DNA from 2 places in the Streptomyces sp. JLSY215 genome. Region 1 is predicted to be linked to the other one. Evidence: predicted binding sites of a transcription regulator. Region 1 holds the regulator's gene; the other holds the start of a gene.

Region 1 (15,908 bases):
GCGTGGGGTCGTTGGTCCGGGAGCCGGCGGGCACGGGCTGGCCGAGCTTCACATAGCGGTAGATCTGTGCGATGGCACGGACGAACAGTGCGACGCCCACCACGATGAGGACCAGCGACACGATGATCGCGGCGAGTTGCATGGATGGCTCCTCGGGCCTGCGAGAGCGGGGAACTACTGGGAATTACTGCGATTACTAAGCGGTAACTTTTCGGGTCTGCGCTGAGAGTACCCAGTATCCGCCGCCCCATGAAGCCGCCCAGCCGGTGATCTGCGTCGCGCAGGCAACCCTCGGTGCCGTATCGGGCGTCGGGCAACCCTTTCCGCCGCGCCGACGTCCTTGCATACGCGCTGGTGAGGATAAGGCCCGTATAAAAGTTGAGCGGACTCGACTCAGCTCTGTTGACAGGTTTTCCTCGGTGTTGCACTCTTGAGCCTGTTCCACTCAAGTCAGCTGGAGGAATTGAAATGGCACGTGCGGTCGGCATCGACCTGGGCACGACGAACTCCGTCGTCAGTGTTCTCGAAGGCGGTGAGCCCACCGTCATCACCAACGCCGAGGGCGCCAGGACCACGCCGTCCGTTGTCGCCTTCGCCAAGAACGGCGAGGTGCTGGTCGGCGAGGTGGCCAAGCGCCAGGCGGTCACCAACGTCGACAGGACCATCCGGTCGGTCAAGCGCCACATGGGCACCGACTGGAAGATCGACATCGACGGCAAGGGCTTCAACCCGCAGCAGATGAGCGCCTTCATCCTGCAGAAGCTCAAGCGTGACGCCGAGTCGTACCTGGGCGAGAAGGTCACGGACGCGGTCATCACCGTTCCTGCCTACTTCAACGACTCCGAGCGCCAGGCCACCAAGGAGGCCGGCGAGATCGCGGGCCTGAACGTCCTGCGCATCGTCAACGAGCCGACGGCGGCCGCCCTGGCCTACGGCCTCGAGAAGGAAGACCAGACCATTCTGGTCTTCGACCTCGGTGGCGGCACCTTCGACGTCTCGCTGCTGGAGATCGGCGACGGCGTCGTCGAGGTGAAGGCCACCAACGGTGACAACCACCTCGGTGGTGACGACTGGGACCAGCGCATCGTCGAGTACCTGGTCAAGCAGTTCAGCAACGGCCACGGCGTCGACCTGTCCAAGGACAAGATGGCCCTCCAGCGCCTGCGTGAGGCCGCTGAGAAGGCGAAGATCGAGCTGTCCTCGTCCACCGAGACCTCGATCAACCTGCCCTACATCACCGCCTCCGCCGAGGGCCCGCTCCACCTGGACGAGAAGCTCACCCGGGCGCAGTTCCAGCAGCTGACCGCGGACCTCCTCGAGCGCTGCAAGACGCCGTTCCACAACGTCATCAAGGACGCGGGTATCAACCTGTCCGAGATCGACCACGTGGTCCTGGTCGGCGGCTCGACCCGTATGCCGGCCGTCGCCGAGCTCGTCAAGGAGCTGACCGGCGGCAAGGAAGCCAACAAGGGCGTCAACCCGGACGAGGTCGTGGCCATGGGCGCCACCCTCCAGGCCGGTGTCCTCAAGGGTGACGTCAAGGACGTCCTCCTGCTGGACGTCACCCCGCTGTCCCTCGGTATCGAGACCAAGGGCGGCATCATGACCAAGCTCATCGAGCGCAACACCACGATCCCGACCAAGCGGTCCGAGATCTTCACGACGGCCGAGGACAACCAGCCGTCCGTGCAGATCCAGGTCTACCAGGGTGAGCGCGAGATCGCGGCGTACAACAAGAAGCTCGGGATGTTCGAGCTGACCGGTCTGCCGCCGGCCCCGCGTGGCGTCCCGCAGATCGAGGTGTCCTTCGACATCGACGCCAACGGCATCATGCACGTGACCGCCAAGGACCTGGGCACGGGCAAGGAGCAGAAGATGACCGTCACCGGCGGCTCCTCGCTGCCGAAGGACGAGGTCGACCGGATGCGCCAGGAGGCCGAGCAGTACGCGGACGAGGACCACAAGCGCCGCGAGGCCGCCGAGGCCCGCAACCAGGGCGAGCAGCTGGTCTACCAGACCGAGAAGTTCCTCAAGGACAACGAGGACAAGGTCCCCGGTGAGGTGAAGACCGAGGTCGAGACCGCCGTCGGCGAGCTGAAGGAGAAGCTCAAGGGCGAGGACACGGCCGAGATCCGCACCGCCACGGAGAAGGTCGCGGCCGTCTCGCAGAAGCTGGGTCAGGCCATGTACGCCGACGCCCAGGCCGCGCAGGCCGCCGGTGGTGCCGAGGGCGCCCCCGCCGGTGAGCAGGCCGAGGCCGCCGACGACGTCGTGGACGCCGAGATCGTCGACGACGAGAAGCCCAAGAAGGACGGTGCCGCGTGACGGAGGAGACCCCGGGCTTCGACGAGAAGCCTGACGTCCCCTCTGACGCCGCTCCCGAAGACGCGGCGCAGGAGGCCGGGTCCGCCGACAAGGCGGGCTCGGCCCCGGCCGGGGACGCCAACGAAAGCATCCAGGATGTGGCCGTGACGGCGCAGCTGGACCAGGCCCGTTCGGCGCTCAACGAGCGCACGGCGGACCTCCAGCGGCTCCAGGCGGAGTACCAGAACTACCGCCGTCGGGTGGAACGGGACCGGGTCACGGTCAAGGAGATCGCCTCGGCGAACGTCCTGTCCGAGCTCCTTCCCACCCTCGACGACATCGGCCGCGCCCGCGAGCACGGCGAACTGGTCGGTGGTTTCAAGTCGGTGGCCGAATCGCTGGAGGCCGTGGTCGCCAAGCTGGGTCTGACCCAGTTCGGCAAGGAGGGCGAGCCCTTCGACCCGACGATCCACGAGGCACTGATGCATTCGTATGCACCGGATGTCACGGAGACCACGTGCGTGGCGATCCTGCAGCCCGGGTATCGCATCGGTGAGCGAACGATCCGCCCCGCGCGGGTCGCCGTTGCCGAGCCGCAGCCGGGTGCGCAGAGCGCCAAGTCCGGATCCGAGGACGACGCCAAGGGCGCCAAGGCCTCGGACGAGGAGAGCGGTGGCCCGGAAGAGGGCTGACGTGGGGACACACAAGGAAATCGCGCGGAAGGAGGGACGTCGGGGATGAGCACCAAGGACTTCGTCGAGAAGGACTACTACAAGGTCCTCGGCGTCCCGAAGGACGCCACCGAAGCGGAGATCAAGAAGGCGTACCGGAAGCTCGCCCGCGAGAACCACCCGGACGCCAACAAGGGCGACGACAAGGCCGAGGAGCGCTTCAAGCAGATCTCCGAGGCCAATGACGTCCTAGGCGACCCCAAGCGCCGCAAGGAGTACGACGAGGCGCGGGCGCTGTTCGGCAACGGCGGCTTCCGGCCGGGCCCCGGCGCCGGCGGTGGCAGCTTCAACTTCGACCTGGGTGACCTCTTCGGAGGTTCCCAGGGCGGGGGCCAGGGTGGCGGCGGCTTCGGCGGCGGCCTCGGGGACGTCTTCGGCGGCCTGTTCAACCGGGGCGGCGCGGGCACCCGTACGCAGCCCCGGCGCGGACAGGACATCGAGTCCGAGGTGACGCTGAGCTTCACCGAGGCGGTCGACGGGGCCACGGTCCCGCTGCGGATGTCCAGCAAGGAGCCGTGCAAGTCCTGTGCGGGCACCGGCGACAAAAACGGTACGCCGCGGGTCTGTCCGACCTGTGTCGGCACCGGCCAGGTCAGCCGGGGCGCGGGCGGCGGCTTCTCGCTCACCGACCCGTGCGCCGACTGCAAGGGCCGGGGCCTGATCGCCCAGGACGCCTGCGAGGTCTGCAAGGGCAGCGGACGCGCAACGAGCGCCCGCACCATGCAGGTACGCATCCCCGCCGGCGTCTCCGACGGGCAGCGCATCCGGCTGCGTGGCAAGGGCGGGCCGGGCGAGCAGGGCGGCCCGGCGGGCGATCTGTATGTCGTCGTGCATGTCCATGCCCATCCGGTCTTCGGCCGCAAGGGCGACAACCTCACCGTCACGGTGCCGGTCACCTTCCCGGAAGCCGCGCTGGGCGGCGAGGTCAAGGTGCCGACGCTGGGCGGCCCGCCGGTCACGCTGAAGCTGCCGGCCGGCACCCCCAACGGACGCACCATGCGCGCCCGGGGCAAGGGCGCCGCCCGTAAGGACGGCACTCGGGGCGATCTGCTGGTCACCATCGAGGTACAGGTCCCCGGGGACCTGAGCGACAAGGCGAAGGAATCGCTGGAGAACTATCGCGAGGCGACCGCGGGATCCGACCCGCGGGCGGAGCTGTTCCAGGCCGCGAAGGGAGCTTGAGATGGACAGCCGGGGCGGGCAGCGTCGTAACCCATATGAACTGACCGAAGAGTCGCCGGTGTATGTCATCTCCGTCGCGGCTCAGCTCTCCGGCCTGCATCCGCAGACCCTGCGCCAGTACGACCGGCTGGGGCTGGTCTCGCCCGACCGCACGGCCGGGCGGGGCCGCCGCTATTCGGCCCGGGACATCGAACTCCTCCGTACGGTGCAGCAGTTGTCCCAGGACGAGGGCATCAACCTCGCGGGCATCAAGCGCATCATCGAGCTGGAGAACCAGGTCGCGGCCCTTCAGCAGCGGGTCGCCGAGCTGCAGGGCGCCCTGGAGGGCGCGGCCAGCGCGATGCAGCAGCGGGAGGCGGCGGTGCATGCCTCGTACCGCCGCGATCTGGTGCCGTATCAGGATGTGCAGCAGACCAGCGCGCTGGTGGTGTGGCGGCCCAACAAGCGCTCCGAGTAGGGCCGTTGGCCGTAGGCATGACGAGGGCCGGGGTGCGATGCACCCCGGCCCTTCGTCGTCCGTGCGGATCGTGGTCCCTGCGGATCGTCGTCCGTACGGGGCCTCAGCAGCCGTTGTATCCGGCGGTCGGCATCGACAGCCGCCGGTGCACATGCGACTTCATCGCCAGGGTGTAGACCGGCTCGTCGAGGTCGGCGATCTCCAGGCGTACGCCCGCCGCAGCGCAGCGCGCGCTGAATTCATCGGCCCCGTCGATGGCGTTCTCCAGCGCCCGGCGGTTGGGCGCCACGAACACATCGACCAGGCCGTCCTCGACATCGCTCCACAGCGCACTGTGGTCGGCGCGCAGCTGATGCAGGCTGAGCCGGCAGGTCAGGCGGTAATCACGGGCTGCCGCCCACTGTTTGCACATGTCGTGCTGACTGCGGTCGTCGACCAGGAACGGATCCTCGTCCAGCTCGGACAGCGGCATCAGGCAGGCGATCGCCGTCACTCGGACCGGGTTCATCGTGCCCTCCGGGGCGTGGCGACTGTGGGGGCGACGATACCCCCGCAGACGCCCCGGGGTGGAGGGGCGGTACCGGGCGGCGAGGCATAGCCGCAGGCGTGGCAGATCTTCCAGCCGTCCTGGTTGATGGCGAGCTGGCCGCCGCACCGGGGGCAGAGTTCCGCGCGTGGGTGCGGAGGGGTGACTGCCGGGCGGCGGGGAACAGGCCGGGGAACGGTCGTTGCGGTGCACAGCACCTGCGCCATGCGGGCCTCCAGCTGCCGTCTTGTGCTCGAAGGAGGGCCGAGAAGGTCCGCTTGGGTGCGGAACTGTTCCATTCCTGCTCGGTGCCTGCCGTTTCTCTTCTCCTGGGTACCAGGTGAAGACAAGATGGCGGGCGCGGAGCGTCCGTTTTCGGCCAGGCCCGGACGGGGGATGTCCCGGGGAGTGTCCGTGGGTCGTCCGTACGGGGGCCGTGCGGGGGTCCGTACGAGGGCAGTGTGGGGTCCGTATGGGGCTCAGGCCCGCCCCATCGCCCTGGTCACGGCGATCTCGATCATGACGCGGTCGGGGTTCGGCTCCGGCGTACGGCGGTACCGCTCGGCGTACCGGCTCACCGCGTCGGCCACCGACTCGGCATCCGTACGCACCCGGGCGATCCCCTCCAGCGTCGCCCAGCGGCCGCGGTCCACCTGGCACACCGCGACGGCGGCGCCGGCGGCGCCGGCGGCGAGGATGTTCTTGACCTTGGTGCTGTCCTTGCGCGTGATGATCCGCGCGATCCGCTGCCCGGCGTCGTAGGTGACGCCCACCGGGACGACATGCGGGGTCCCGTTCGTACGCAGCGTGGTCAGGGTCGGCATCAGGTACTCGCCCCAGAAGGCGAGGTACTCGGGCGTGAGGGCGTTGAGGTCGTGGGCCATGGGGGCAAGGGTAGGCCCGCGTTCCTCAGGGCTTGCGGGCCGTTGCGGAAATGAGAGTCAGAGGAAGTCGGTGGTCTCCAGGCCGAAGGAGAAGGGGGCGGGGAGGGGGACGGGTTTGCCGAAGGGAACTGTGGTGCTGCCCACGTAGTCTTCTGCGGAAGGCTCGCTGAACAGCGTCACCGTGGACCTGTCGCGGTCGACGAGGAGGTAGAGCGGAATACCGGCGCGGGCGTAGGCGCGCCTCTTGCCCTCGCGGTCGTTACGGGGCCTGGTCGATGTCGCCTCGACGACCATGGCGACGCCGTCGCTGGGCATCCAAGGAGGCGCGCCTCGAAAGATCCGCCGGGCGCGCGGCGCGATGGTGGCGTCGGGGATCACGTGGTCAGCGGGCTGGTTGTCCGCTGCGGACAGTACGAGTCCCTTGTGGCCGGACCATTCCATGTCGGTTGCCGACTCCCGTAGCACCTGCCGGTTGACCGTGCTCAGGTAGTCCTCGTGATCGCCGTCCGGTGGCGGTGTCACAACAATCTCCCCCTCGATGAGCTCGGCCCTGAAGCCGGTCGGAGTTTCCAGGGCCAGAAAGCCCTCCAGGAGGGTGTCGTCCTGCGTGTGCAGGGGCTCGTGCGCCATAGCCGTCATGCTGCACCTCCTCGTGGTCGAAGGCCAGTGTTACCGGCTGTGGTCGGCAGCGAAGGTGCGTTCGCCCTCGTTCACCCGTAGGCGTGAGATACAGCCTTGAGTGGAATAGACTCAACTTATCGCACGTTGGAACCAGCAAGACGTATCGGAACAGCACACAGGGAGGACACCGGGCCGTGGAAGCCGAGCTGACCAACAAGAGCCGGGAGGCGCTGGCCGCCGCCAATGAGCGGGCGGTCACCGCCGGTCACGCGGACATGACGTCCGCGCATCTGCTGCTCGCGCTGCTGGCCGGGCAGGACAACGAGAACATCATGGACCTGCTGGCGAGCGTCGAGGCCGATGCCGCCGCGCTGCGCAACGGTGCCGAGCGTCAGCTGGCAGGGCTGCCCAGCGTCCAGGGTTCGACCGTCGCGCCCCCGCAGCCGGACCGCGACCTGCTGTCCGCCATCGCGGACGCCACGCAGCGCGCCCGCGATCTCGGTGACGCCTACGTCTCCACCGAGCACCTCCTCATCGGCATCGCCGCCAAGGGCGGCCGCACCGGTGAGCTGCTGGAGCAGCAGGGCGCCGGCGCCAAGAAGCTGCTGGCCGCGTTCGAGGCGAGCCGGGGCGGGCAGCGGGTGACCAATGCCGACCCGGAGGGCACGTACAAGGCGCTGGAGAAGTTCGGTACGGACTTCACGGCGGCCGCCCGCGAGGGCAAGCTCGACCCGGTGATCGGCCGCGATCACGAGATCCGCCGTGTGGTGCAGGTGCTGTCCCGCCGCACGAAGAACAACCCGGTGCTGATCGGTGAGCCCGGCGTCGGCAAGACCGCCGTCGTCGAGGGGCTGGCCCAGCGCATCGTCAAGGGCGACGTCCCCGAGTCGCTGCGCAACAAGCGGCTGGTCGCGCTCGACCTGGGCGCGATGGTCGCGGGCGCCAAGTACCGCGGTGAATTCGAGGAGCGCCTGAAGACGGTCCTGGCGGAGATCAAGTCCAGCGAGGGCCAGATCATCACCTTCATCGACGAGCTGCACACCGTCGTCGGCGCGGGCGCCGGCGGCGACTCGTCCATGGACGCGGGCAACATGCTCAAGCCGATGCTGGCCCGCGGCGAGCTGCGGATGGTCGGCGCGACCACCCTCGACGAGTACCGCGAGCGCATCGAGAAGGACCCGGCGCTGGAGCGCCGCTTCCAGCAGGTGCTGGTCGCCGAGCCGACCGTCGAGGACACGGTGGCCATCCTGCGCGGGCTCAAGGGGCGCTACGAGGCCCATCACAAGGTGCAGATCGCCGACTCCGCGCTGGTCGCCGCGGCCACCCTCTCCGACCGCTACATCACCTCCCGCTTCCTGCCCGACAAGGCCATCGACCTCGTCGACGAGGCCGCCTCCCGGCTCCGTATGGAGATCGACTCCTCGCCCGTGGAGATCGACGAGCTCCAGCGGGCCGTGGACCGGCTGCGCATGGAGGAGCTGGCCCTCAAGAACGAAACCGACGCCGGCTCCGTCCAGCGTCTGGAGAAGCTCCGCAAGGACCTCGCCGACAAGGAGGAGGAGCTGCGGGGGCTGACCGCCCGCTGGGAGAAGGAGAAGCAGGGGCTCAACCGCGTCGGTGAGCTCAAGGAGAAGCTGGACGAGCTGCGCGGACAGGCGGAGCGCGCCCAGCGGGACGGCGACTTCGACACCGCCTCCAAGCTGCTGTACGGCGAAATCCCCAGCCTGGAAAGGGAGCTGGAGGAGGCCGCCGCGGCGGAGGCGGAGCAGGAGGCGTCCAAGGGCGCCTCGGGCGGCAAGGAATCCATGGTCAAGGAGGAGGTCGGCCCGGACGACATCGCGGACGTGGTCGGCTCCTGGACGGGCATTCCGGCCGGCCGCCTTCTGGAGGGCGAGACCCAGAAGCTGCTGCGCATGGAGGACGAGATCGGCAAGCGGCTGATCGGCCAGGCCGAGGCCGTACGGTCGGTCTCCGACGCGGTCCGCCGCAGCCGCGCCGGTATCGCCGACCCGGACCGTCCCACCGGCTCGTTCCTCTTCCTCGGCCCGACCGGCGTCGGCAAGACCGAGCTGGCCAAGGCGCTTGCCGACTTCCTCTTCGACGACGAGCGGGCCATGGTCCGTATCGACATGTCGGAGTACGGCGAGAAGCACTCCGTCGCCCGCCTGGTCGGCGCCCCGCCCGGCTACGTCGGCTACGAGGAGGGCGGCCAGCTCACGGAGGCCGTCCGCCGCCGCCCCTACAGCGTCATCCTGCTGGACGAGGTCGAAAAGGCCCACACCGAGGTCTTCGACGTCCTTCTCCAGGTCCTCGACGACGGCCGCCTCACGGACGGCCAGGGCCGGACGGTCGACTTCCGCAACACCATCCTCATCCTCACCTCCAACCTCGGCTCCGCCTTCCTCATGGACCCCCTCCTCAAGGAGGAACAGCGGAAGGAAAAGGTGCTGGAGACGGTCCGGGCGTCCTTCCGTCCCGAGTTCCTCAACCGCCTCGACGACGTGGTGGTCTTCCACCCCCTGGGCACCGACCAGCTCCAGCGCATCGCCCGGATCCAGCTCGACCACCTCCAGCGCCGTCTGGCGGGCCGCCGCCTCACCCTGGACGTCACCGACCGGGCCCTGACCTGGCTCGCGTGGCTGGGGCAGGAGCCGGTCCTCGACGCCCCGGCGCCGGACTTCTCCTACGGCGCCCGCCCCCTGCGGCGCCTGGTCCAGACGGCCATCGGCGACCAGCTCGCCCGCGCCATCCTGGCGGGCGAGGTCCTCGACGGGGACACGGTGCGGGTCGATGTGGACGGTGATCGGCTGTCGGTGGAGCCGGTCCGGCAGGGTACGGCCTGACCAGGGACGACCGTGCGGCTTGACCGACACCTTGCCCGCATCCGCCGCGTCCGGGGTTGCCAGGACGGGGCGGATGTGGGGGAGGATGGCAGGGACCATACGAAGGGAATTCCACGGTGAGCATCGACCCGTCCTCGATTCCGAATTTCGGGGGCCAGCCCGAACCCGAGCCGTCGGGGCCTGATGGTCCCGTCGTGCCTGACCAGGACCTGGTCAAGCAGCTCCTCGACCAGATGGAGCTGAAGTACGTAGTCGACGAGGAGGGTGACCTCGCCGCCCCGTGGGAGCAGTTCCGCACGTACTTCATGTTCCGCGGCGAGGAGGAGCAGCAGATCTTCTCCGTCCGCACGTTCTACGACCGCGCCCACGGCATCGACGACAAGTCGAAGCTGCTGGAGGCGATCGACGACTGGAACCGCCGGACGCTGTGGCCCAAGGCCTACACCCACACCCACGACGACGGCACGGTCCGTCTGATCGGTGAGGCATCGATGCTGATCGGCACCGGTGTCTCGCTCGAGCACTTTGTGTCGAGCACGGTCAGCTGGGTTCGCGCCTCGATCGAATTCGACAAGTGGCTCGTCGAGCAGCTCGGCCTCGAAGCCGAGATCGAAGGCGACTCCGACGACAAGCCGGGGGACGGCGAGGCCTGAGCCCCGCACCCTCGATTTCCCGGCTGCGCGGGCCCCGGAGCTTCGGCTCCGGGGCCCGCGTCGTGCTCCGGGGCCCGCGTCGAGGGCCCGGCGTCCGCCGCTCAGAGCTTCCGCAGCCGTTCCGCCGCCTCCCGGAGGACCTCCTCCTGCTTGCAGAAGGCGAAGCGCACGTACGGCGCGCCCCGGTCCTTGTGGTCGTAGAAGACGGCGTTGGGGATGGCGACGACGCCGGCCCGCTCGGGGAGGGCGCGGCAGAAGGCGAAGCCGTCGCCCTCGTGGGACAGTGCGGCGCCGAGGGGGCGGATGTCGGTGGTGATGAAGTACGTGCCGGAGGGGCGGAAGATCTGGAAGCCGGCGTCCGTGAGGCCGGTGGCGAGGATGTCGCGCTTGGCGCGGAGGTCGTCGCGCAGGGCCGTGTAGTAGCTGTCAGGGAGGGCGAGGGCCTCGGCGACGGCGTACTGGAAGGGGCCGGCGGAGACATAGGTGAGGAACTGCTTCGCCGAGCGGACGGCGCTCACCAGCGGCGGGGTGGCCGTCACCCAGCCGACCTTCCAGCCCGTGAAGGAGAAGGTCTTGCCGGCGGACGAGATGGTGACCGTGCGGTCGCGCATGCCGGGGAACGACGCGAGGGGGGTGTGCTCGCCCTCGAAGACCAGGTGCTCGTAGACCTCGTCGGTGATGACGAGGAGGTCGCGCTCCACGGCCAGTTCGGCGACGGCGGCGAGTTCGTCGTGGGTGAGGACGGTGCCGGTGGGGTTGTGCGGGGTGTTGAGAAGGATGAGGCGGGTGTCGTCGGTGACGGCGTCGCGGAGCTCGTCGAGGTCCAGGTGGTACGAGGCGGTTGACGGGTCCGGGCGCAGGGTGACGGGGACGCGGCGGCCGCCGGCCATGGCGATGCAGGCGGCGTAGGAGTCGTAGTACGGCTCCAGGGCGATGACCTCGTCGCCGGGCTCCAGCAGCGCCAGCAGGGACGCGGCGATCGCCTCCGTCGCGCCCGCGGTGACCAGCACCTCGGTGTCGGGGTCGTAGGACAGGCCGCGGTGGCCGTAGAAGCGTTGCTGGTGGGCGGCGACGGCGTTGCGCAGTTCGGGGATGCCGGGGCCGGGCGGGTACTGGTTGCCGCGGCCGTCGCGCAGCGCGCGGACCGCTGCCTCTCTGACTTCCTCCGGGCCGTCGGCGTCGGGGAAGCCCTGGCCCAGGTTGATGGAGCCGGTCCGTACGGCGAGTGCGGACATCTCGGCGAAGATCGTGGTGCCGAATTCGGCGAGGCGGCGATTGAGCAGCGGTCGGTCCATGCGCGCCATCCTCCGCCGAACCTCTGGACTTCCTCAACTGTGCTTTGGGCTTCGAAGGCCCCGGGCATCAGTCCCGCACAACAGACATGGACGGCCGCCGGCGAGGGCGGCCAGCGGCGCACGGGGCGCCGGACGGAGCGATGCCTCGCTTCGGGGGAACGAGAGGAGTGTGGGGCAGATGATGGGTGCCGTGGTGTTCATCGTGATCGTTTTTGTGGTCGTGGGGCTGGTGTCCCTGGCGGCCCGGCCCGGGGGGAGCTACAGCAAGCGGCGCCGCGACTACTCGGGCTCGAACAGCAGCTGGTGGGCAGCCGGTGGCGGCGGCAGCAGCTGCGGATCGAGCGGCGGCCATCATGGTGGTCACCACGGCGGCTGCGGCGGCGGCTCCTCCTGCGGGGGTGGCGGCTGCGGTGGCGGTGGGGGCGGCGGCTGCGGCGGTGGCGGGGGCTCCTGAGCGCCCTCGGAACGACCGTCAGGCACCTTCCCAGCTGCGTAGATGCAGCACACATGCAGCACACATGCATACGGCTCATGCTTGACCGCATATGCGCCCGGCGGACCGCGACCTGATGGTCAACATCCGCCGGGCGCTTGGCTGTTGAACAACTGAACTGCGGGGCCCTCTAGGGGATGGAAACCCATCGAAGATGGGTAAAACGGCTGTGGCCGACCTGCCATCCGTGATTCCCTCTTCATAAGAGAATCCCCCAGTTCTCGCATCCCACGTGGGCACGAGCCGGCAGGCAGTCGTACATCCCTGATCCTTCTCGGGCGGGCCGGCCCACCATCCACTGCGTGTTGCGGAGCCGACCCATGCTCACCACCCTGAAAACGGCGTACACCGATACCCGTGCCTCCGATCTCGCCTGGGCCCTGGGCAGGGAACCCCTGCCGGCCCTGGCGGTGCTGGACCTTCAACTCGACGACGCTCAGGTGCAGTTGAGGCTGCTAGGGGCTTCTCATCAGGTGCTTCTGGAGGAGGAACGCGGTACGTGTTCCGAGACCGTCGCGTGTATGCCGGGCAGCAGTACGCCGCTGCCGCTCGGTGTGGCCAAGCGACTGGGCGACTGGGAGTACGAATTCGCCGCCCATGTGGAGACGCTGTCGTGCGGCTCCTTCGCGGGGCGCGCACAGGAATTGCTCGCCCTGGTCGCCGAACATCCGTACGGCCTGGCGGGCACGTTCCCGGGCTCGCCGCATGCGTTCACCGCGATGCTGGCGCAGCGTCGGCACGGCCAGGTGAGCTGGCGGACCTGGCACGCGTACCCGCAGGAGGGCCGACTGGTGGCCACCCGCACACGGGTGGGCGTACGGGCGGCGGTCGCGGCCGTCTAGACGCGGGTCCGGCAGGGGGCGTGCCGCCCCTCGTCGCGCACGGCTGCCATGGGTGCGGTGCCCCGGGGTTCGGGGCGGGACGCATACATATGCCCTGCGCATGACGGCACCGGCGGCACGCCCCGTGCGCTGCGCGACAACACGGACGGCAAGGATCATGTGTAGAACGGAGAGTGCACTCGTGTGGGTGACAAAAGGGTACGGAACCGTCACGTAGCGTTCGTTTCATGATCGACCCGCCAGAGCCCGCCATGTCCGGCACCCTCGGGCCGCCGGAGGCCATGGAACCGGCGCGGCTGCCCGTGCCGTCCGGGCTCGGCCGGCTGCTCGTCCTCGCCGTCGTCTTCGTCTGCGCCGCCTGCGGTCTGGTCTATGAGCTCGAACTGGTGGCGATGGCCGCGTACTTGGTCGGTGACTCCGTCACTCAGGCGTCGGTCGTGCTGTCCGTCATGGTCTTCGCCATGGGCATCGGCGCGCTGCTGGCCAAGCGGCTGCGCGGCCGGGCGGCGGTCGGCTTCGGCGCGGTCGAGGCGCTGCTCGCGCTGGTCGGCGGCGGCTCCGCGATGGCGCTCTACGCCTGCTTCGCCTGGTTCGGCCAGTCCCGCTCCGCGCTCGTCGGCTTCTCCCTGGCCATCGGCGTCCTGATCGGCGCCGAGGTGCCGCTGCTGATGACGCTGATCCAGCGGGTGCGCAGCCAGGACGCGGGCGGCGCGGTCGCCGACCTCTTCGCCGCGGACTATGTGGGCGCGCTCGTCGGCGGGCTGGCGTTTCCGTTTCTGCTGCTGCCCTGCCTGGGCCAGCTGACCGGCACGCTGGTCACCGGCGGGGTCAATGCGGTGGCGGGCGCCGCGCTGGTGCTGTGGCTCTTCCGCCGCGATCTGAGCGGCCGTTCGCGCTGGTTGCTGCTCCTGGCCAATGTGCTGGTGCTCGCGCTGCTGGCCACGGGTGCGCTGCTGACCTCGTCCTTCGAGCGGGCCGCTCGGCGCGCGGTGTACGGCGCGGCGGTGCGGGTCGCGGTGCAGACCGGCGTCCAGGAGGTGGTGCTGACCGGCGGCACGGGCGGCACGGCCGGGGGCGGAGGCGGTGCGGGGCGCGGGAGGAAAGGTTCCGGCCGGCCGCTGGAGCTGTATCTGGACGGCCGCCTGAGGGTCAGCGCGGCCAACGAGTTCCGCTACCACGAGGCGCTGGTGCACCCGGCGATGGCGGGTGGCCCGCACGGCCGGGTGCTGGTCCTCGGCGGCGGCGACGGCCTGGCGGTCCGCGAGATCCTGCGCTACCGCGCGGTCCGTTCGGTCACCGTCGTCGAACTCGACCCCGAGGTCCTGAACCTGGCCCGCACGGACCCCGGTCTCTCGAACCTCAACCACCACTCGATGAACGACCCCCGGGTGCACACGGTGACGGCGGACGCCTTCGACTGGCTGCGGGACCGGGCGAGCGGCCGGGTGCGGGGGCGGCGGTACGACGTGGTCCTCACCGACCTCCCCGATCCCGGGATCACGGCCAGCACCAAGCTCTATTCGCAGGAGTTCTACGGGCTCGTCGCGCGGATGCTGGCCCCCGGCGGGCGGCTGGCGGTGCACGCCGGGGCGCCGTTGCAGCGGCCGCGGTCGTACTGGACGGTGGACGCGACGCTGCGTTCGGTGGGGCTGGCGACCGTCCCGTACCGCGTCCCGGGGCGGCTCGTCGACTTCTCCGGTGCCCCGGACCGCGCCGTCGGCCTGGTCGGGCCGGACGGGCCCCCGGCGTCCCCCGCGCCGGAGGCCGGTGTGCCGGCGTCCGGACGGGTCAGGTACTGGGGCTTTGTGCTGGCCGCGCGGCGCCCGCCCCGGCTGGGCCTGGCGCCGGACGCGCCCCCGCTGGTCTCCGTCACCCGCCAGGCGCTGCGGGCCGACGAGCTGGGGGCGGCCGCGGGCCGGATCCGCTCCGTTGTGCCCTCCACGCTGATGCACCCGCGCTATCAGGAGTGAGGGCGCGCCAGGGTACGCCGCGGGGGCGGGCCGCGGGCCCGTCCGGCCCGGGTGCGCAGAAAGTTGTACGCAGCGGGCACTGGTGCGGGGGGTGCTGGGTAGGCTCAGTTGCCATGGAGCATGAGGTGTACGTTCCGTTTCCCGTCGGGACCGTGCGGCAGGCACTCACCGAGCCGGAGCGCGTGGCGCGCTGCGTCCCAGGAGTCCAGCTCGACGCCGATGCGGCCCCGCGCATTCCCGAGGGCCGGCTCCGGCTGCGCATCGGCAGCTCCACCATCACGTATCGCGGCACGCTGACGATCGCCGACGAGGGTGGCAGGTCCGCCCCCGATGACGCCGCGCTGGTCTTCGAGGTGAAGGGCACGGAGTCGCGTGGCGACGGCGCGGTCGCGCTGACGCTGACCGTACGGCTGGTCCCGGTCGCCGAGCCCGGTCCCGGGACGAACCTGGTCTGCACGGGCGAGCTGCGCGGCGACGGCCGGCTCGCCGAGGCGACCGACCGGTCCGCCGAGGCCGCGGGCCGCCGCCTCCTCGACCGCTTCGCGGAGAACCTGGCGGCGGATCTGGAGCAGCGGCCGGTGGCGGCCCCTGCTGAGGAGCCGTCCGGAGAGACGCCCGAGGAGCCGTCCGGGGAGCCGTCGCGGCAGGGGATCTTCGAGACCGAGGTGCCGCCGCCGTCGCTCGATCCCCACAGCGATGTGGACGACAGCGATGTGGACGACAGCGTTGTGGACGATGCCGACGACGGGGGTGCGACGCCGGCCCATGGCGACGGGCGCGGCCTCGGTGACATCCATGACCTCGATGACGTCCACGATCTCGACGATGTGGATGCCGCGCTCGACGGCGGCGGCGCGCGCGACGCGGACCATGCGTACGACGGCGATGCCGAGGGCGATGCCCCCGCGGAGGCCGCCCACGCGCGCCGGACGATGATCGGGCGCAGCGCCGAAGAGGTCGACCACGCACCGCCACGCGGGCGGTATGCGCCGGTGCCGCCGCCCGAGGTGAACACGGCCTCGGCGACGCTGCGCTGGGCCGCGCCCGCCGCGGCGGTGGTGCTGGCCTCGGCCGTGGTCGTCGGCCGGGTGCTGCGCCGTCGCCGCT
Region 2 (15,908 bases), 1.7 Mb from region 1:
GACGGGAGCGTCGGCATGGCGACCGTCATGTTGTTCTGCGCGCACAGCTGGAGGAAGCGCTCGATCCGGGCCGAGGAGTGGTCCGGGCCCTGGCCCTCGTAGCCGTGCGGCAGCAGCAGGGTGACGCCGGAGGTCTGGCCCCACTTCTGCTCGGCGGAGGAGATGAACTCGTCGACGATCGTCTGGGCGCCGTTGACGAAGTCACCGAACTGCGCCTCCCACATGACCAGCGCCTCCGGGCGGGCCAGCGAGTAGCCGTACTCGAAGCCCATCGCCGCGTACTCGCTCAGCAGCGAGTCGTAGACGTTGTAGCGCGCCTGGTCCTCGGAGAGGTAGAGCAGCGGGGTGTAGTCCTCGCCGGTCTCCCGGTCGATGAGGACCGCGTGCCGCTGGCCGAACGTGCCGCGGCGGGAGTCCTGGCCGGCGAGCCGGACCGGGGTGCCCTCCATCAGCAGCGAGCCGACGGCCAGGGTCTCGCCCATGCCCCAGTCGATGGTGTCGTCCTCGACCTGGCCCGCACGGCGCTGGAGCTGCGGCAGGAGCCGGGGGTGCACGGTGATGTGCTCGGGGATGTTGACCTGCGACTCGGCGATCCGCTTGACGACCTCCTGGGAGATCGCGGTGTCGACGTGGACCGGGAACTCCGCCGTGGGCTGCGGCACCTCGGGCACGGCCGGGGCCGTGGTGGCGTCGCGGACCTCGGTGAAGACCTTCTCCAGCTGGCCCTGGAAGTCCTGGAGCGCCTGCTCCGCCTCTTCGAGGGTGATGTCGCCCCGGCCGATCAGCGACTCGGTGTAGAGCTTGCGCACCGAGCGCTTCTTGTCGATCAGGTCGTACATCAGCGGCTGGGTGAAGGCCGGGTTGTCCGACTCGTTGTGACCGCGGCGGCGGTAGCAGATCAGGTCGATGACGACGTCCTTGTTGAACGCCTGGCGGAACTCGAAGGCCAGACGGGCGACGCGGACGACGGCCTCGGGGTCGTCACCGTTCACGTGGAAGATCGGCGCCTCGATCATGCGGGCCACGTCGGTGGCGTACATGGACGAGCGCGACGACTCCGGGGCGGCGGTGAAGCCGACCTGGTTGTTGATGACGACGTGCACCGTGCCGCCGGTGCGGTAGCCGCGCAGCTGCGACATGTTCAGCGTCTCGGCGACCACGCCCTGGCCGGCGAACGCCGCGTCACCGTGCAGCTGGATCGGCAGGACCGTGAAGTCCGTACCGCCCTTGCCGATGATGTCCTGCTTGGCGCGGGCGACACCCTCGACGACCGGGTCCACGGCCTCCAGATGGGAGGGGTTGGCGGTGAGCGAGACCTTGATCTGCTCGCCGTCGAGGCCGGTGAAGGTGCCCTCGGCGCCCAGGTGGTACTTCACGTCGCCGGAGCCGTGCATCGACTTCGGGTCGAGGTTGCCCTCGAACTCGCGGAAGATCTGCGCGTAGGACTTGCCGACGATGTTCGCCAGGACGTTGAGGCGGCCGCGGTGGGCCATGCCGATGACGCACTCGTCCAGCCGCGACTCGGCGGCGGAGTCGATGACCGCGTCCAGCAGCGGGATGACGGACTCGCCGCCCTCCAGCGAGAAGCGCTTCTGGCCGACGTACTTCGTCTGCAGGAACGTCTCGAAGGCCTCGGCGGAGTTCAGCCGGCGCAGGATGCGCAGCTGCTCCTCGCGCTCGGGCGACTTGTGGGTGCGCTCGACGCGGTCCTGGATCCACTTGCGCTGCTTGGGGTCCTGGATGTGCATGAACTCGATGCCGGTGGTGCGGCAGTACGAGTCCCGCAGCACGCCCAGGATGTCGCGCAGCTTCATCATGGACTTGCCGGCGAAGCCACCGACCGCGAACTCGCGCTCCAGGTCCCACAGGGTGAGGCCGTGCTCGATGATGTCGAGGTCGGGGTGCTTGCGCTGGTGGTACTCCAGCGGGTCGGTGTCGGCCATGACGTGGCCGCGGACCCGGTAGGAGTGGATCAGGTCGAAGACCCGCGCGGCCTTGGTGACGTCGTCGTCGTGCGAGGCGTCGATGTCACGCAGCCAGCGGACCGGCTCGTAGGGGATCCGCAGCGACTTGAAGATCTCGTCGAAGAATTCCTTCTCGCCGAGCAGCAGCTGGCTCATGACGCGCAGGAACTCGCCGGAGGCGGCGCCCTGGATCACCCGGTGGTCATAGGTGCTGGTCAGCGTCATGACCTTGGAGATGCCCATCTTGTTCAGGGCGTCCTGCGAGGTGCCCTGGAACTCGGCGGGGTAGTCCATCGCGCCGACGCCCATGATCATGGACTGGCCGGGCATCAGACGCGGCACCGAATGGACGGTGCCGATGCCGCCCGGGTTCGTCAGCGACGCGGTGACTCCGGTGAAGTCGTCCATCGTCAGCTTGTTGTCGCGGGCCCGGCGGACGATGTCCTCGTAGGCCTGCCAGAACTCGAAGAAGGAGAGCGTCTCGGCCTTCTTGATGGCGGCGACGACCAGCTGGCGCTCGCCGCCCGGCTTCACCAGGTCGATGGCCAGGCCGAGGTTGATGTGCGGCGGCTTGACCAGCGTCGGCTTGCCGTCCTTCACCGCGAAGGAGTTGTTCATCGACGGCATGGCCTTGAGGGCCTGCACCATCGCGTACCCGATCAGGTGCGTGAAGGAGACCTTCCCGCCGCGGGCGCGCTTGAGGTGGTTGTTGATGACGATGCGGTTGTCGAACAGCAGCTTCACCGGGACGGCGCGGACGGACGTGGCCGTCGGCAGTTCCAGGGAGGCGTTCATGTTCTTCGCAACGGCGGCGGACGGGCCGCGCAGGGTGACGAACTCGGGACCGTCGGGGGTCACGTCCGCCGCGGCGGGCTTCGCGGGCGCGGGCTTCTCGGCCGGCTTGGCCGGGGCGGCCGGGGCCTTGGCGGCCGGCTTCGCCGGGGCCGGGGCGGCCGGGGTCTCCGGCTTCGCGACCGGGGGCGCAGGCGGCGCGGCCGGGGCGGACGGGGCCGGGGCGGCCGGAGCGGGAGTATTTCCCTCCGCCGGCTGGCCCGGCGCGGTGGCGCCCGGCTTGTAATCGGCGAAGAAGTCCCACCAGGCTCGGTCTACCGAGTTCGGGTCCTGGAGGTACTGCTGGTAGATCTCGTCGACGAGCCACTCGTTCGGACCGAAAGCGGCAGCAGGGTTCTTGCCCTGCCCCTCTTGGTCACTCGAGACACTCGCACTGTTGGGGGACTGTAGCGACACGGCGGCAACCGCCCTCTTCCGCTTCCTAAAGGTGGTGGACAGCGGGAATAAAGGCTACGCCTCTTGTGACCTTTGGTGCAGTCCGGGAGGGCCACTCGTCGCGCACGTCACATTCCTCGACGGGTTTCAGCGCTTGACTTGGCGGGAAACACACGAAGTTTGCCCGCGTGCGGGTACGACTCACCGCGGTCGCACCCCTTGGCGGAGACCGGCATGAGCCCGGAATGAGCCCGGAATGGGTGCGTCCGCCTTCGACCCTACGTCAGCGGCCCCGGCCGGGCGTCAGCTCCGGGCCGACTCCAGCCCCGGAAGAGTGACCCGGATCCGGCAGCCACGAGGAGATTCGGCCACCCCGATGCGTCCGCCGTGCAGATCCACCGCCCAGCGGGCGATGGCCAGGCCCAGGCCCGTGCCGCCGTCGCTGCCCGGACCGGACGGTGCCGGACCGCCGCGGTTGAACCGCTCGAAGACCCGGTAGCGCTCGGACGCGGGGATCCCGGGGCCCTCGTCCTGCACCTCCAGCTCCAGGCTCTCCGGCCCCTCGCCGCGCCGCGCGTGCACCGTGACCCGGCCGTGCCGGGGGCTGTGCTTGATCGCGTTGTCGATGAGATTCGCCACGACCTGGTGCAGCCGCTCGGCGTCCGCGTGCGCGGTCAGCTCCGGCGGCGAGACGTCGAGGTGAAGATGGACGTCCGTACGGGTGTGGGTGTTCGAGCCGGTCACCCCGGCCAGCGTCGAGGCGCTCCGGCTCATGTTCGCCTCCTTGAGCACCCCGGACAGATACGGCCACACCTCGAAGCGCCGGGCGTGCAGCGGCACCACGCCGTTGTCCAGCCGGGACAGGTCCAGGAGGTGCTCGACCAGGCGGCCCAGCCGCTCGGTCTGCTTCAGCGCCGTGCGCATCGTCTCCGGATCCGGCTCGCAGACCCCGTCGACGACGTTCTCCAGCACCGCCCGCAGCGCCGCGATGGGCGTGCGCAGCTCGTGCGAGACATTGGCGACCAGCTCCTTGCGGTGGGTGTCCACCGCCTCCAGGTCGGCCGCCATGCGGTTGAAGGCATCCGCCAGGTCCCCGAACTCGTCCCGCCGCTCGGAGCGCACCCGCCGCGAGTAGTCACCGTGTGCCATCGCCCGGGTGACGTCCGTCATCTCGTCGAGCGGCGCCGTCAGGCTGTTCGCCACGAACTGGGTGATCAGCAGCGAGGCGATGATCGAGAAGACCGTGATCACCCGCAGCTCGGTCGCGGAGGCGATCGCCACGAACACCAGCAGCGTGGTGATGATCACCGAGACGATGACCAGCGCACCGAGCGCCGCCTTGACGGAGCGGTAGGGATCCAGCGGCCGCAGCCCCTCCCAGATCCGCTCCCACAGGCCCCGCGTGGGGATCCGCCACCGCCTTCGCCGCATCATGCGGACGGGGTCTCCAGGGCGTAGCCGACGCCGTGGACCGTGCGGATGCGCTCGGCGCCGATCTTGCGGCGCAGCGCCTTGATGTGGCTGTCGACCGTCCGGGTGCCGGAGGCGTCCGCCCAGTCCCACACCTCGGCCAGCAGCTGCTCACGGGAGAGCACCGCGCGCGGGGTGTTCGCCAGGCAGACCAGCAGATCGAACTCGGTCGGGGTGAGGTGCACATCCGCGCCCCGGACCCGGACCCGGCGCTGCGCGTGGTCGACCTCCAGCTCGCCCAGCCGCAGGATCCCGCTGCGCGGCGTGTGCGCGGCCAGCGCGGCCCGCTCCACCCGGCGCAGCAGGACGTGCACCCGCGCCGCCAGCTCCCGCATCGAGAACGGCTTGGTCATGTAGTCGTCGGCGCCGACCCCGAGGCCGACCAGCATGTCGGTCTCGTCGTCGCGCGCGGTGAGCATCATCACCGGCACCGGCCGCTGGGCCTGGACCCGGCGGCACACCTCCAGGCCGTCGAAGCCCGGCAGCATCACGTCGAGGACCAGCAGATCGGGCTGCCAGGCCTCGGCGGTGTCCACCGCGGCCGGGCCGTCCGTGGCCGTCTGCACCTGGAAGCCCTCGGCGCGGAGCCGGGCCGCGATGGCGTCGACGATCGTCGGGTCGTCCTCCACGACCAGCACCCGGCGCTGGGCGCCCGGCGTGGCCGCGGTGGTGCCGCCCTGGGTTGTCTGAGTCTGGTCCATCGCCCGCCCCTGCATTGCCCCTGCGTGGTCGCGTCTTACTGGGCAGCAGCGTAAAGCCATGCCGTCACTGTCGGCTACGCGCCCTTGCGCGCAAGATGCACCGCGTCGGGGACACCTCGGGCAACGGGGATTTCTTCCGTGCGTACCCCAATGAATCCGGCATTCCGTAGTGCCCGCTCGAAAGCGGACGACGGCTGGGCGGACCATACGGCGAGCACTCCGCCGGGCGTCAGCCGGGCGTGGCAGGCGGCGAGACCGGCGGGGGAGTAGAGGCCGGTGTTGTCGTCGGTGACGGTCCAGTCGGGGCCGTTGTCGATGTCCAGGCACAGGGCGTCGAACGGGGCGCCGCCGCCGTGGAGATGCCCGACGAGGTCGGTGTGCACGATCTCGGTCCGGGGGTCGGCCAGCGCGTCGGCCGAGACGGCGGACAGCGGGCCCGTACGGTGCCAGTCGATCACCGCGTCCTCCCGCTCGATCACGGTGATCCGGCCCCAGCGCGGCTCGGCGGCCGCCCGCGCCAGCGAGAACCCGACGCCCAGGCCGCCGATCAGGACCGCGGGCCGCGGCCGGCCGGCGGGGAGGGCGTCGAGGGCGGCATCCATCAGCAGTCGCTCGGAGCGGCCGTCGGAAGTGTCCATCAGGAAACAGCCGTTGGCGATGATCTCGTAGACCGCGGGTTCCTCCCCGGTCCCGCCGGGGCCGGGTCCCCCGCCCCGTTGCCGCAACACGACTTCTCCATAAGGGCCTTCGCGGCGGTCGAGGGTGCGCGGTGCCTCCTGGTCGAACGGGGCGTCGGCCGTCTGGTGCGAAGGAACGGGAGCCATGCGGGCCATCTTGGGCGACGGCGGCGGCGCCGGTCCAACCGATTGCGGAAGGGGCGGTCGGGCGTTTCGCGCACAACGTGAGACTTCTCATCGAGGTTGAGCGGAGTGATGCATCTCACCTCCACAGCTCACTCATGGGTTGAGCGTGCAGGGTGGTCGCGAACGTACTCCGGGACGGAAGGGGGCTCGCCGTATGAGCTGGGTGGACACCGTCGGCGGCAGGCCGGCCGACACCGCGCGGCCGGGCGCCCTCGCGGGCATTCCGCGGCAGCGCCGCGAGGCCCCGGCGGAGCCCCGCGGCGGAACGGGACCGTCCGGCCGCCGCCCGCGGCCCTGGCGGCTGCTGCCCACCCCCACCGGCACCCCCTTCACCTTCGGCTACGCCGTCGTCCTCGCCGCCACCTCGCTGTTCGCGGCGCACGCCGACCCCACCCTGGTCTCCGAGCTGCTCCGCGGCTCCAGCACCGACATCGTCCATCTGGCGCAGGCCCCGCTCCTGGTGCTCGTCGCCTCCGCCCTCTGGATCGCGGGCGGTCTGACCTCCGGCTACGCCCTCGCCTTCCTCTTCACCCTCACCGCCCTGGAGCGGCGGATCGGCGGCCTGCGCACCGCCGCCGTCTTCTTCGGCGGCCATGCGCTGGCCACCCTCGCCACCGAACTCCCGGTCGGCTTCGCGGTCGCCGCCGGGCAGCTGCCCGACAGCTCCCTCCAGCGCCTCGACTACGGCATCAGCTTCGGCGTGATGACCTGCATCGGCGCGCTCGCCGGGCTGCTCCCGGCCTGGTGCCGCTGGCCGCTGCTGGCCGGCGCCGGCTATTTCGTGATCGCCGGCCTGCTCGCCTACGCCGACCCGATGACCGACTGGGGCCATCTGCTCTCGCTCACCCTCGGCGTGGCGAGCCGGCCGCTGCTGCGCCGGTGGCGGGACCGGCGGGTGGCTCAGCCGAGCCAGATCAGCATCCCCTCCCCCTCGTCCGCCGCCGCACGGAAGAACTGCCGCAGCCGCTCGTAGTGCCCGCTCACATAGTCCAGGGACTCGCCGCGCCGCCAGACGATGGCCGGGTAGACCTCCGCCTCGGCGAGCTCGGCCGGGGCGACGCCCGAGACCAGGCTCGCGCCGGACAGCCGGGTCATGGCCTCGGCGGCCACCTGAACCCGGGCCGGGGTGAGATAGCGGGGCGGCCCGTACCCCCAGTCCTCGGCGTCCGCTATGGCCTCCTCGCCATGGACGACGTCCACCGGGAAGCCCGTACGGCGCAACAGGAAGCCCAGGGCGTCCCAGGCCTTGTCGATGTCGAGGCAGCGCGCCTCGCCGGGCTCCTCCACGGCTTCTCCGGCCGCCTCCCACCGTCCGCTGACCAGCTTCAAGGCCCACTCGGGAGCCCCGGTCGCCCGGTCGAGTTCGGCGGCCGTGACCCGTGCGTACTCTCCGATCATGCTCATGGTCCGGATGCTAGGAGCGGGCACTGACAACGCCGGGCACCCGACGCAGCGGCCCGCGCGTGCGGGGATCAATTCCGGCCAGGAATCCTCCGTCGACTGGGACAATGGCCATCGCGTCACCGCGTGCCGCGGCCCCTTGCCCACCCCGCAACAGGAGTTCACCCGCCTTGTCCCGCGCCCAGGAATACCCCGTGCCCGACCCCGCCGCACTCGGCCTGAAATCCGACTGCGGCAGCTGCTTCGGGCTCTGCTGCGTGGCGCTGCCGTTCGCGGCCTCGTCGGACTTCGCGGTCGACAAGGAGGCCGGCACGCCCTGCCGGAACCTCCAGAAGGATTTCCGCTGCGGGATCCACGCCGATCTGCGGCAGCGCGGTTTCTCCGGGTGCACCGTCTTCGACTGCTTCGGGGCGGGCCAGAAGGTCTCGCAGGTCACCTTCGGCGGCCAGGACTGGCGCCGGGCACCGGGAACGGCGCGTGAGATGTTCGAGGCGTTCCCCGTCATGCGGCAGCTGCACGAGCTGCTCTGGTACCTGGCCGAGGCGCTGACCCTGCCCGACGCCCGCCCGGTGCACGCCGGTCTGCGCAGTGCGCTCGACGCCACCGAGCGCCTCACCCACGGCACCGCCCAGGAGCTGGCCGGGCTGGACATGCCCGCGCACCGGGGCGAGGTCAATGCGCTGCTGCTGCGCACGAGCGAGCTCGTACGGGCCAAGGTGCCGGGGAAGAAGAAGGACCGGCGCGGGGCGGATCTCATCGGGGCGCGGCTGAAGGGCGCCGCGCTGCGGGGCGCCAATCTCCGCGGGGCGTGTCTGATCGCCGCCGACCTCCAGGGCGCCGATCTGCGGTCCGCCGATCTGATCGGCGCCGACCTGCGGGACGCCGATCTGCGCGGCGCGGACCTCACCGGCAGCATCTTCCTGACGCAGTCCCAGCTCAACGCTGCCAAGGGTGACGCCGCCACCAGGCTGCCGGCCGCCCTGAGCCGTCCGGCGCACTGGTAGCGGGAGCGGCCGCCGCGGCTGATCGCTGACAGCGAACGGACGACGGGGAACATCTCCCGGGCCCCTTGCATTGAGTGAGTAAAGCTCAACTTGTTTGCCGAAGGGGAGATCATGGCATCGACGTCCACACCGCTCACTCTGCCCGTGCTGCCCCTCGATGACGAGGTCGTACTGCCGGGCATGGTGGTGCCCCTGGACCTGTCCGACGCGGAGGTACGGGCGGCGGTGGAGGCCGCGCAGGCCGCCGCCGACTCGGGCTCTTCGGGTAACAAGCCGAAGGTGCTGCTTGTGCCCCGGATCGACGGGAATTACGCGGCGATCGGCACGCTGGGCCGCATCGAGCAGGTCGGGCGGCTGTCCGACGGCGACCCGGGCGCGCTGATCCGCGGGCTCGGCCGGGTGCGGATCGGCTCCGGCACGACCGGGCCCGGCGCCGCGCTGTGGGTGGAGGGGGCCACCGTCGCCGAAGAGGTGCCCGCCCCGCTGCCCGGCTCGGTCGGCGAACTCGTCACCGAATACAAGGCGCTGGCCACCAGCTGGCTGAAGAAACGCGGTGCCTGGCAGGTCGTCGACCGGGTGCAGGGCATCGACGACGTCTCCACGCTCGCCGACAACTCCGGCTATCTGCCGTTCCTGACCACCGATCAGAAGGTCCGGCTGCTGGAGACCGTCGACCCGGTCGCCCGGCTCAAGGCCGCCACCGACATCCTGCGCGGGCATCTCGCCGAGCAGGACGTCGCCGAGTCCATCGCCAAGGACGTCCAGGAGGGCGTCGACAAGCAGCAGCGGGAGTTCCTGCTGCGGCGGCAGCTGGAGGCGGTGCGCAAGGAGCTCGCCGAGCTGAACGGCGATCCCGAGGACGAGGGCGACGACTACCGCGCCCGCGTCGAGGCCGCCGAGCTGCCCGAGGACGTCCGCAAGGCCGCCCTCAAGGAGGTCGACAAGCTGGAGCGGTCCAGCGACCAGAGCCCCGAGGGCTCCTGGATCCGCACCTGGCTGGACACCGTCCTCGAACTGCCCTGGAACGAACGCACCGAGGACGCCTACGACATCGCCGGCGCCAAGGAGATCCTGGACGCGGACCACGCCGGTCTGGAGGACGTCAAGGAGCGGATCACCGAGTATCTGGCGGTGCGCAAGCGCCGCTCGGAGCGGGGGCTGGGGCTGGTCGGGGGCCGCCGCGGCGGGGCGGTGCTCGCGCTGGTCGGGCCGCCCGGAGTCGGCAAGACCTCGCTCGGCGAGTCCGTCGCGCGGGCCATGGGCCGCAAGTTCGTCCGGGTCGCGCTCGGCGGCGTACGGGACGAAGCGGAGATCCGCGGCCACCGCCGCACCTACGTCGGCGCGCTGCCCGGCCGGATCGTCCGCGCCGTCAAGGAGGCCGGTTCCATGAATCCGGTCGTCCTCCTCGACGAGATCGACAAGGTCGGCTCCGACTTCCGGGGCGACCCGGCCGCCGCCCTTCTGGAGGTCCTGGACCCGGCGCAGAACCACACCTTCCGCGACCACTACCTGGAGGTCGAGCTCGACCTCAGCGATGTCGTCTTCCTGGCCACGGCGAACGTCCTGGAAGCCATCCCCGAGCCGCTGCTCGACCGGATGGAGCTGGTCCGGCTGGACGGCTACACCGAGGACGAGAAGGTCGTCATCGCCCGGGACCACCTGCTGCCGCGTCAGCTGGAGCGGGCGGGCCTGGAGTCCGGCGAGGTGACCCTGGAGGACGCCGCGCTGCGCAAGCTGGCGGGCGAGTACACCCGCGAGGCCGGCGTACGCAACCTCGAACGGGCCGTCGCCAGGCTGCTGCGCAAGGTCGCGGCCCAGCACGAACTGGGCGAACGGGAGCTGCCGTTCACCGTCGGCGTGGACGAGCTGCGCCCGCTGATCGGGCGGCCGCACCACACCCCGGAGTCCGCCCAGGACCCGGCCGAGCGGCGCACGGCGGTGCCCGGTGTGGTCACCGGCCTCGCGGTCACCGGCGCGGGCGGCGATGTGCTCTATGTCGAGGCGTCGCTCGCCGACCCCGAGACCGGTGCGTCCGGCCTGCAGCTGACCGGCCAGCTCGGCGACGTCATGAAGGAGTCCGCGCACATCGCGCTCTCCTTCCTGCGCTCGCACGGCGCGGAACTGGAGCTTCCGGTCGGCGATCTGAAGGAGCGCGGGGTGCATCTGCACGTCCCGGCCGGCGCGGTCCCCAAGGACGGCCCCAGCGCGGGCATCACGATGACCACGGCCCTGGCCTCCCTGCTCTCCGGCCGCCAGGTCCGCCCGGACGTCGCGATGACCGGCGAGGTCTCCCTCACCGGCCGGGTGCTGCCCATCGGCGGCGTCAAGCAGAAGCTGCTCGCCGCGCACCGTGCCGGGATCACCACGGTGGTCATTCCCAAGCGCAACGAACCGGACCTGGACGACGTACCGGCCGAGATCCTCGACGACCTCGAGGTGCACCCGGTCTCGGACGTCCGCCAGGTCCTGGAGCTGGCGCTGGTGCCGGCCTCCCAGGGCTCCGCGCCGGAGGTGCCGGTGGCGGCGTGAGCATGACGGTGGGGCGGCCGGTCCCTCCCACCAGGGACCGGCCGCCCCACCGCACCGCAACCATCGGTTGAGCAACCCCAACGGCGCCCGGCCACCTCCGCGAGAGCGGCGCCGGCTTAGGCGCAAAAAGGGGCCGTCAGCCGTTGGCCAGGGCCTGCAGGCGGTCCAGCGCGCCGTTGAAGCGGTTGTGGTCACCGACCGTCGCGCCGCTGGAGGTGTACTGCCAGATGGTGTGGAAGCCCCAGCCGCCCGGGAGTTCCCCGACCGAGGAGCCGTAGCGCGGGACCCACAGCGGATTGATGCTGCCGAAGGCCGCGGAGTTGCCGGTGCACTGCTTCCACCAGCTGGTGGAGGTGTAGATGACGGCGTCCCGGCCGGTGCGCGCCTTGTAGGTGGCGAACCAGTCCTTCATCCAGTTCACCAGCCCCGCCGCGCTCAGCCCGTAGCAGGTCGAGCCGTAGGGGTTGTACTCCATGTCGAGCGCCCCGGGCAGGGTCTTGCCGTCCTTGGACCAGCCGCCGCCGTGGTCGACGAAGTAGTTGGCCTGGGCGGCGCCGCTGGAGGTGTTGGGGGTGGCGAAGTGGTACGCGCCACGGATCATCCCCGCGTTGTAGGAGCCGTTGTACTGCTGCGCGAAGTACGGATTGGTGTAGCTCGTGGACTCGGTCGCCTTGACGTACGCGAACCGTGCCCCGCTGTTCCAGAGCGTCGACCAGGCGACATTGCCGTTATGGCTGCTGACGTCCACGCCCTCGACGGACGCCGCCAGGGAGGACGACGACGCGGCGATACCGGTCGTGGCCCCTTCGTGCTTGGCGATCTGGGAGCCGGCCCAGTCCTGTTCGGGGTGGGTGGGCTCCGTCGCGCGCCCGGGGGCCGCGGCACCAGCGGTGCCGGAAGCGCCGAGCAGGAGGGAGAGGACCGCCACCAGGATCCCGGCCACGGTCGCCAGGGAACGGGCCGGGCGGTGGGGAAGGGGGCGGGAGTGAGGGGAGCCGGATCTGAGCACGGGCATACGTGCCTCCGTAGATCTCGAGGATCCAGGTGAGTGACCTGAGGGGGGAAGGTCGAGTGACCTGAGGGGTCGTCCGAAGAGAAGGATCGGCCGGCATGACACTCGTACTTGGCTGCGTGCTTACCTGCGTACCTACTTGCTACCCACTTGGTGTGGCCATGCCACAAAGGACGATACGCGCGTAGACCAGCGTGACAAAAGAGGGGGACGGGGCTGCCGTTGGTCTAATCCTGCGAAATACTGGCCGAGCTGCGGCTTCGGCCGCCGGCGAAAGAAACTTTCAGGCAAGGAAAGCGGGAAAGGGCCCTGACGTGCACAACACCGGAGCCGACGGAATGACGGCGGACGGCGAACAAACTGGTGTGGACCACGTATTCCTGTCCCTGGAGCGCGAATTGGCGGTATTCCTCCGCCGGGCCCGAGCCTCCTCCGGGGAGCTGGCGCGCGAGGTCCACCCCGATCTGGAGCCGGCCGCCTACGGCCTGCTCTTCCGGCTGGCCGACGCCGGGGCTCAGCGCGCCACCGAACTCGCCGCCTTCTTCGGCGTCGGCAAGGCCACCATGAGCCGCCAGCTGCACGCCCTGGAAAAGCTCGGACTCGTCGCCCGCGAACCGGACCCCGCCGACGGCCGGGCGGTCCTGGTACGCATCACCGACGAGGGCCACGAGCGCTTCAACCGCGTCCGCACCGCCCGCCGCGCCCGCTACGCCCGCAACCTCGCCGCCTGGGACCGCGCCGAGGTCGCCGAGCTGGCCCGCCTCCTGCACCGCCTCAACGCGGAACAGGAAGGGGACGAGGGCTGACGCGGCGCCGCCGCGCCGGCCGGCGGCACGGCGCCGGGGCCCGTCGGCGCCGCCGCGCCACGGAAATTTGTCACGGCGCCACAAAAATCACCGACGCGTCGTCCCGCGCCTTCCCCCGCGGATACGCCGTCGCCTCCGGATCCGCCGCCTCCGCCGCCCGGACCCGGTCGATCAGCGCCTGTGGCCCCTGCCCCGCGACCAGCTCCGCGCACCGGTCCCAGGACCCCTCGCGGAAAACCTCCACCCAGCGGCCCGCGCCGTCACTCAGCGCGGTCAGCGAGCGGACCTCGGAGCGCGGGGTGCTGCCCGTCACCGCGCGCCCGGCCACCGCCGGATCCGCCGCCGCGGTGAAGAAGCCGCCCTCGGCGTTGCGCAGCGCCTCGACCGCCCGGCCGTACTCCCGGCCCGCGGCAGCGCGTTCGGCGGAGCCGCGGGGCAGTGCCCGTACGGCGTCCCGCCGGGCGCGGACGGCCGGGGGCAGTGCGTCCAGCCGGGAGTCCAGCACCGGATGTACCGATCCGTCCGGGTGCTCCAGAAGCAGCACGGAATCGGACAGCACCAGGTGCTCGACGGTGTCCCCGGACCACCGCGCGGCGACGACAGTTGCCTGCGGAGTGCGGACGTGAGAAAGGTCACAGGAGGCCCGATGGGCGTCGGCCGTCCGGGAGATGGCCGCGGCGAGCGCCTGCGTGAGCGTCATATCCCGGTGTGAACCAGACAGTTCGAGCATTGCGCCCCCCAGTCGCGCGGTGAACCACGGCACCGAATGGCGGCAGCCGTAGTCCCCCTCCGGCGGTGTCACCCCGTCCAGCAGCACCAGGACTCCGCCCTGCCCGTCGGCGGGCAGGGCGACCGATGCGTAGTCCTCGTTTGGGCGTTGGGGGTCGCCGGGCTCGGAGGCGAGTTCGATGCGCATACGGAAAAGTCTGCCGGAGCGGGCGGATCCGGCGTCGGCGCCGGGCGGCCACGGCGGTGCGGGCGTACGGGCAGGCCGGCGCCGTACCGAGGGCGGGGCCCGGGGTGCCGGGCGGGTGCGGGCGCGCATCCTTCCAGGACCGGGGCGCATCTCCAAACCTGTCTCGGGATTGCGCCGGGTTGCAGCCGCAACCGCCGACGCACGCAGGTTGATGGTCAAACTCCGATTGATGTTCACTCCTTCAGGTGGCCGGGCATGTGTTGCCGAGCCACTGCGCGGTGCCGGTGGAATGGTCGATGCCCGGATCATGGGGCGGGGCCATGACGTTCGTCGCGACGCGCAGAGCCGGGCTGTTTCTCCTTCGCGGAAGTGTGCGCTGCTGCGGTTTCGCACAGGTCTCCTCCGCGGGCGGAGAAATGAGCCGGGTCGGCGCCGCCACACGGCGTGCGTAGGCGAGACAGGAATGCGAGCAGCGGTGCGGATGAAGCGGCTTCGGGGCGGCGCAGGGAAGCCGGGTTCACCGGCCGGTTCGGTCTCGGGGCCGGGCACGGGCTCGGGACCGGGCACAGGCGCAGGGCCGGGCACGACGGCCGACGGTGCGGGCTCCACGGGACGGCGTCCCGCGCGGGTGCGCAACCGCCTTGTCGGGGCCGTGGCGGTGGTCGCCGCGGCCGTCCTGGGGGCCGGTGCCCCCGCCGTCGGCACCGCGGCCGACAACGCCCAGACCTCCCAGCAGCTGGTCGACCTCGCCGAGTTGAACGCGCGCGCCATCGCGCTCGCGCACTCCCTGGCCGACGAGCGTGACGCGATGACCGCGTATGTGGCGGCCGGACGCGGCACCCGCACCCTCGGCACGCCGGGCGCCACCGGCACCCGGGCCCGCGCCGCCGCCACCGGCACCCGGGCCGGCGCCGAGAGCGCGGAATCCGCCTCCCAGCGCGACCGGGTGGACCGGCAGATCAAGGAGCTGCGCCAGGAGGCCAACGACGCCTCCGGGGACACCAAGGTGTTCGCCGCCGCCGAAAAGCTCCTGGCCGGGCTCCAGCAGACCCGTCACGAGGCGCTGACCGGGCCCGGCACGCCGGAGGAGACCTACGCCGCCTACACCGAGGTCGTCCAGGCGCTCGGCGCGATCAGCGACGACATCGCCCGCGGACTGCCCGCCCGCGCGGACGCCGCGGACGCCGACACCCGTGCGCTGCCCGCCCTCGGCCGCGCCGCCGACCAGGCCGCCGGCACCCGCGGCCTGCTGCTCGCCGCACTGGGCGCGGGCGGCCCGCAGCCCCGGCTGACCGCCGCCGCCCAGGTGGCCCATCTGCGCGAACAGGGCGCCCTGGGCGACTTCGCGCAGGCCGCGAGCGACGGTGCCCGGGAGCACTACGACCGCACCGTGACCGGCGGCGACGTCACCACCGCCGAGCGCTATCTGACCCGCCTCACCGACCAGCCCCGCCTGGACGCCACCGATCTGCGGCTCAACCGCCGACGGGTGCAGTCCACGCTCACCGCCCGGGTCGGGCTGATCCGCGGCGTCGAGTCCGGGATGGCCACCGCCGACATCGAGCGCCTGAGCACCCTGCGCGACGACGATGTGACGGCGCTGGAGGTCCGTATCGGACTGGAGGGCCTGTGCCTGCTGCTGGCCGTCGGCGCCGGCATCTGGGCCGCCCGCACGATGACCCAGCCGCTGGCCGCGCTGCGCATCGGCGCCAAGCGGCTCGCCGAGGACCCCGGTCACGAGGAGCCCATCACCTACAAGGGCCGCGACGACGAATTCGCCGCCGCCGTACGGTCCGTCAACGCGCTGCACGCCCAGGTCAGCGAGCTGGCGCAGAAGAACGAGGAACTGGCGGGCGAACGCAAGCGGCTGGTCGGCGGCCGGCAGCGGCTGGTCGCCGAGCGCGAGGTGCTCCAGGACCAGGCCGCGGAACTCAAGCAGGAGATCGCCGACCTCAACGAGCGGCTGGCGGCGCTGCGCTCCGGCGTGCACGGGCGGTTCGTCAGCCTCTCGCTGC

Evidence for each region. Region 1 encodes HspR, which represses chaperone genes until heat shock. Its sites were predicted from a motif close to TTGAGNNNNNNNNNCTCAA; they were not measured.
Region 2: lon (endopeptidase La) is a predicted target of HspR. The motif match lies at 8,701-8,719, and genes of this name have one in related genera.

The regions. Positions count from the first base shown of each region.
Region 1 is NZ_CM185022.1:4,122,348-4,138,255, reverse strand. It holds gene AC5677_RS18465 ((Fe-S)-binding protein) at 1-142, opposite strand, end outside; gene dnaK (molecular chaperone DnaK) at 469-2,325, shown strand; gene grpE (nucleotide exchange factor GrpE) at 2,322-2,996, shown strand; gene dnaJ (molecular chaperone DnaJ) at 3,042-4,217, shown strand; gene AC5677_RS18445 (heat shock protein transcriptional repressor HspR) at 4,219-4,674, shown strand; gene AC5677_RS18440 (hypothetical protein) at 4,778-5,182, opposite strand; gene AC5677_RS18435 (pyridoxamine 5'-phosphate oxidase family protein) at 5,680-6,084, opposite strand; gene AC5677_RS18430 (Uma2 family endonuclease) at 6,142-6,723, opposite strand; gene clpB (ATP-dependent chaperone ClpB) at 6,900-9,548, shown strand; gene AC5677_RS18420 (YbjN domain-containing protein) at 9,665-10,201, shown strand; gene AC5677_RS18415 (pyridoxal phosphate-dependent aminotransferase) at 10,303-11,496, opposite strand; gene AC5677_RS18410 (hypothetical protein) at 11,675-11,950, shown strand; gene AC5677_RS18405 (DUF2617 family protein) at 12,310-12,831, shown strand; gene AC5677_RS18400 (polyamine aminopropyltransferase) at 13,059-14,801, shown strand; gene AC5677_RS18395 (SRPBCC family protein) at 14,915-15,908, shown strand, end outside.
Region 2 is NZ_CM185022.1:5,848,384-5,864,291, forward strand. It holds gene AC5677_RS26315 (multifunctional oxoglutarate decarboxylase/oxoglutarate dehydrogenase thiamine pyrophosphate-binding subunit/dihydrolipoyllysine-residue succinyltransferase subunit) at 1-3,212, opposite strand, end outside; gene AC5677_RS26320 (sensor histidine kinase) at 3,495-4,625, opposite strand; gene AC5677_RS26325 (response regulator transcription factor) at 4,622-5,362, opposite strand; gene AC5677_RS26330 (spermidine synthase family protein) at 5,437-6,186, opposite strand; gene AC5677_RS26335 (rhomboid-like protein) at 6,380-7,198, shown strand; gene AC5677_RS26340 (YfbM family protein) at 7,126-7,629, opposite strand; gene AC5677_RS26345 (pentapeptide repeat-containing protein) at 7,797-8,630, shown strand; gene lon (endopeptidase La) at 8,742-11,159, shown strand; gene AC5677_RS26355 (lysozyme) at 11,296-12,174, opposite strand; gene AC5677_RS26360 (MarR family winged helix-turn-helix transcriptional regulator) at 12,510-12,977, shown strand; gene AC5677_RS26365 (protein phosphatase 2C domain-containing protein) at 13,048-13,893, opposite strand; gene AC5677_RS26370 (sensor histidine kinase) at 14,522-15,908, shown strand, end outside.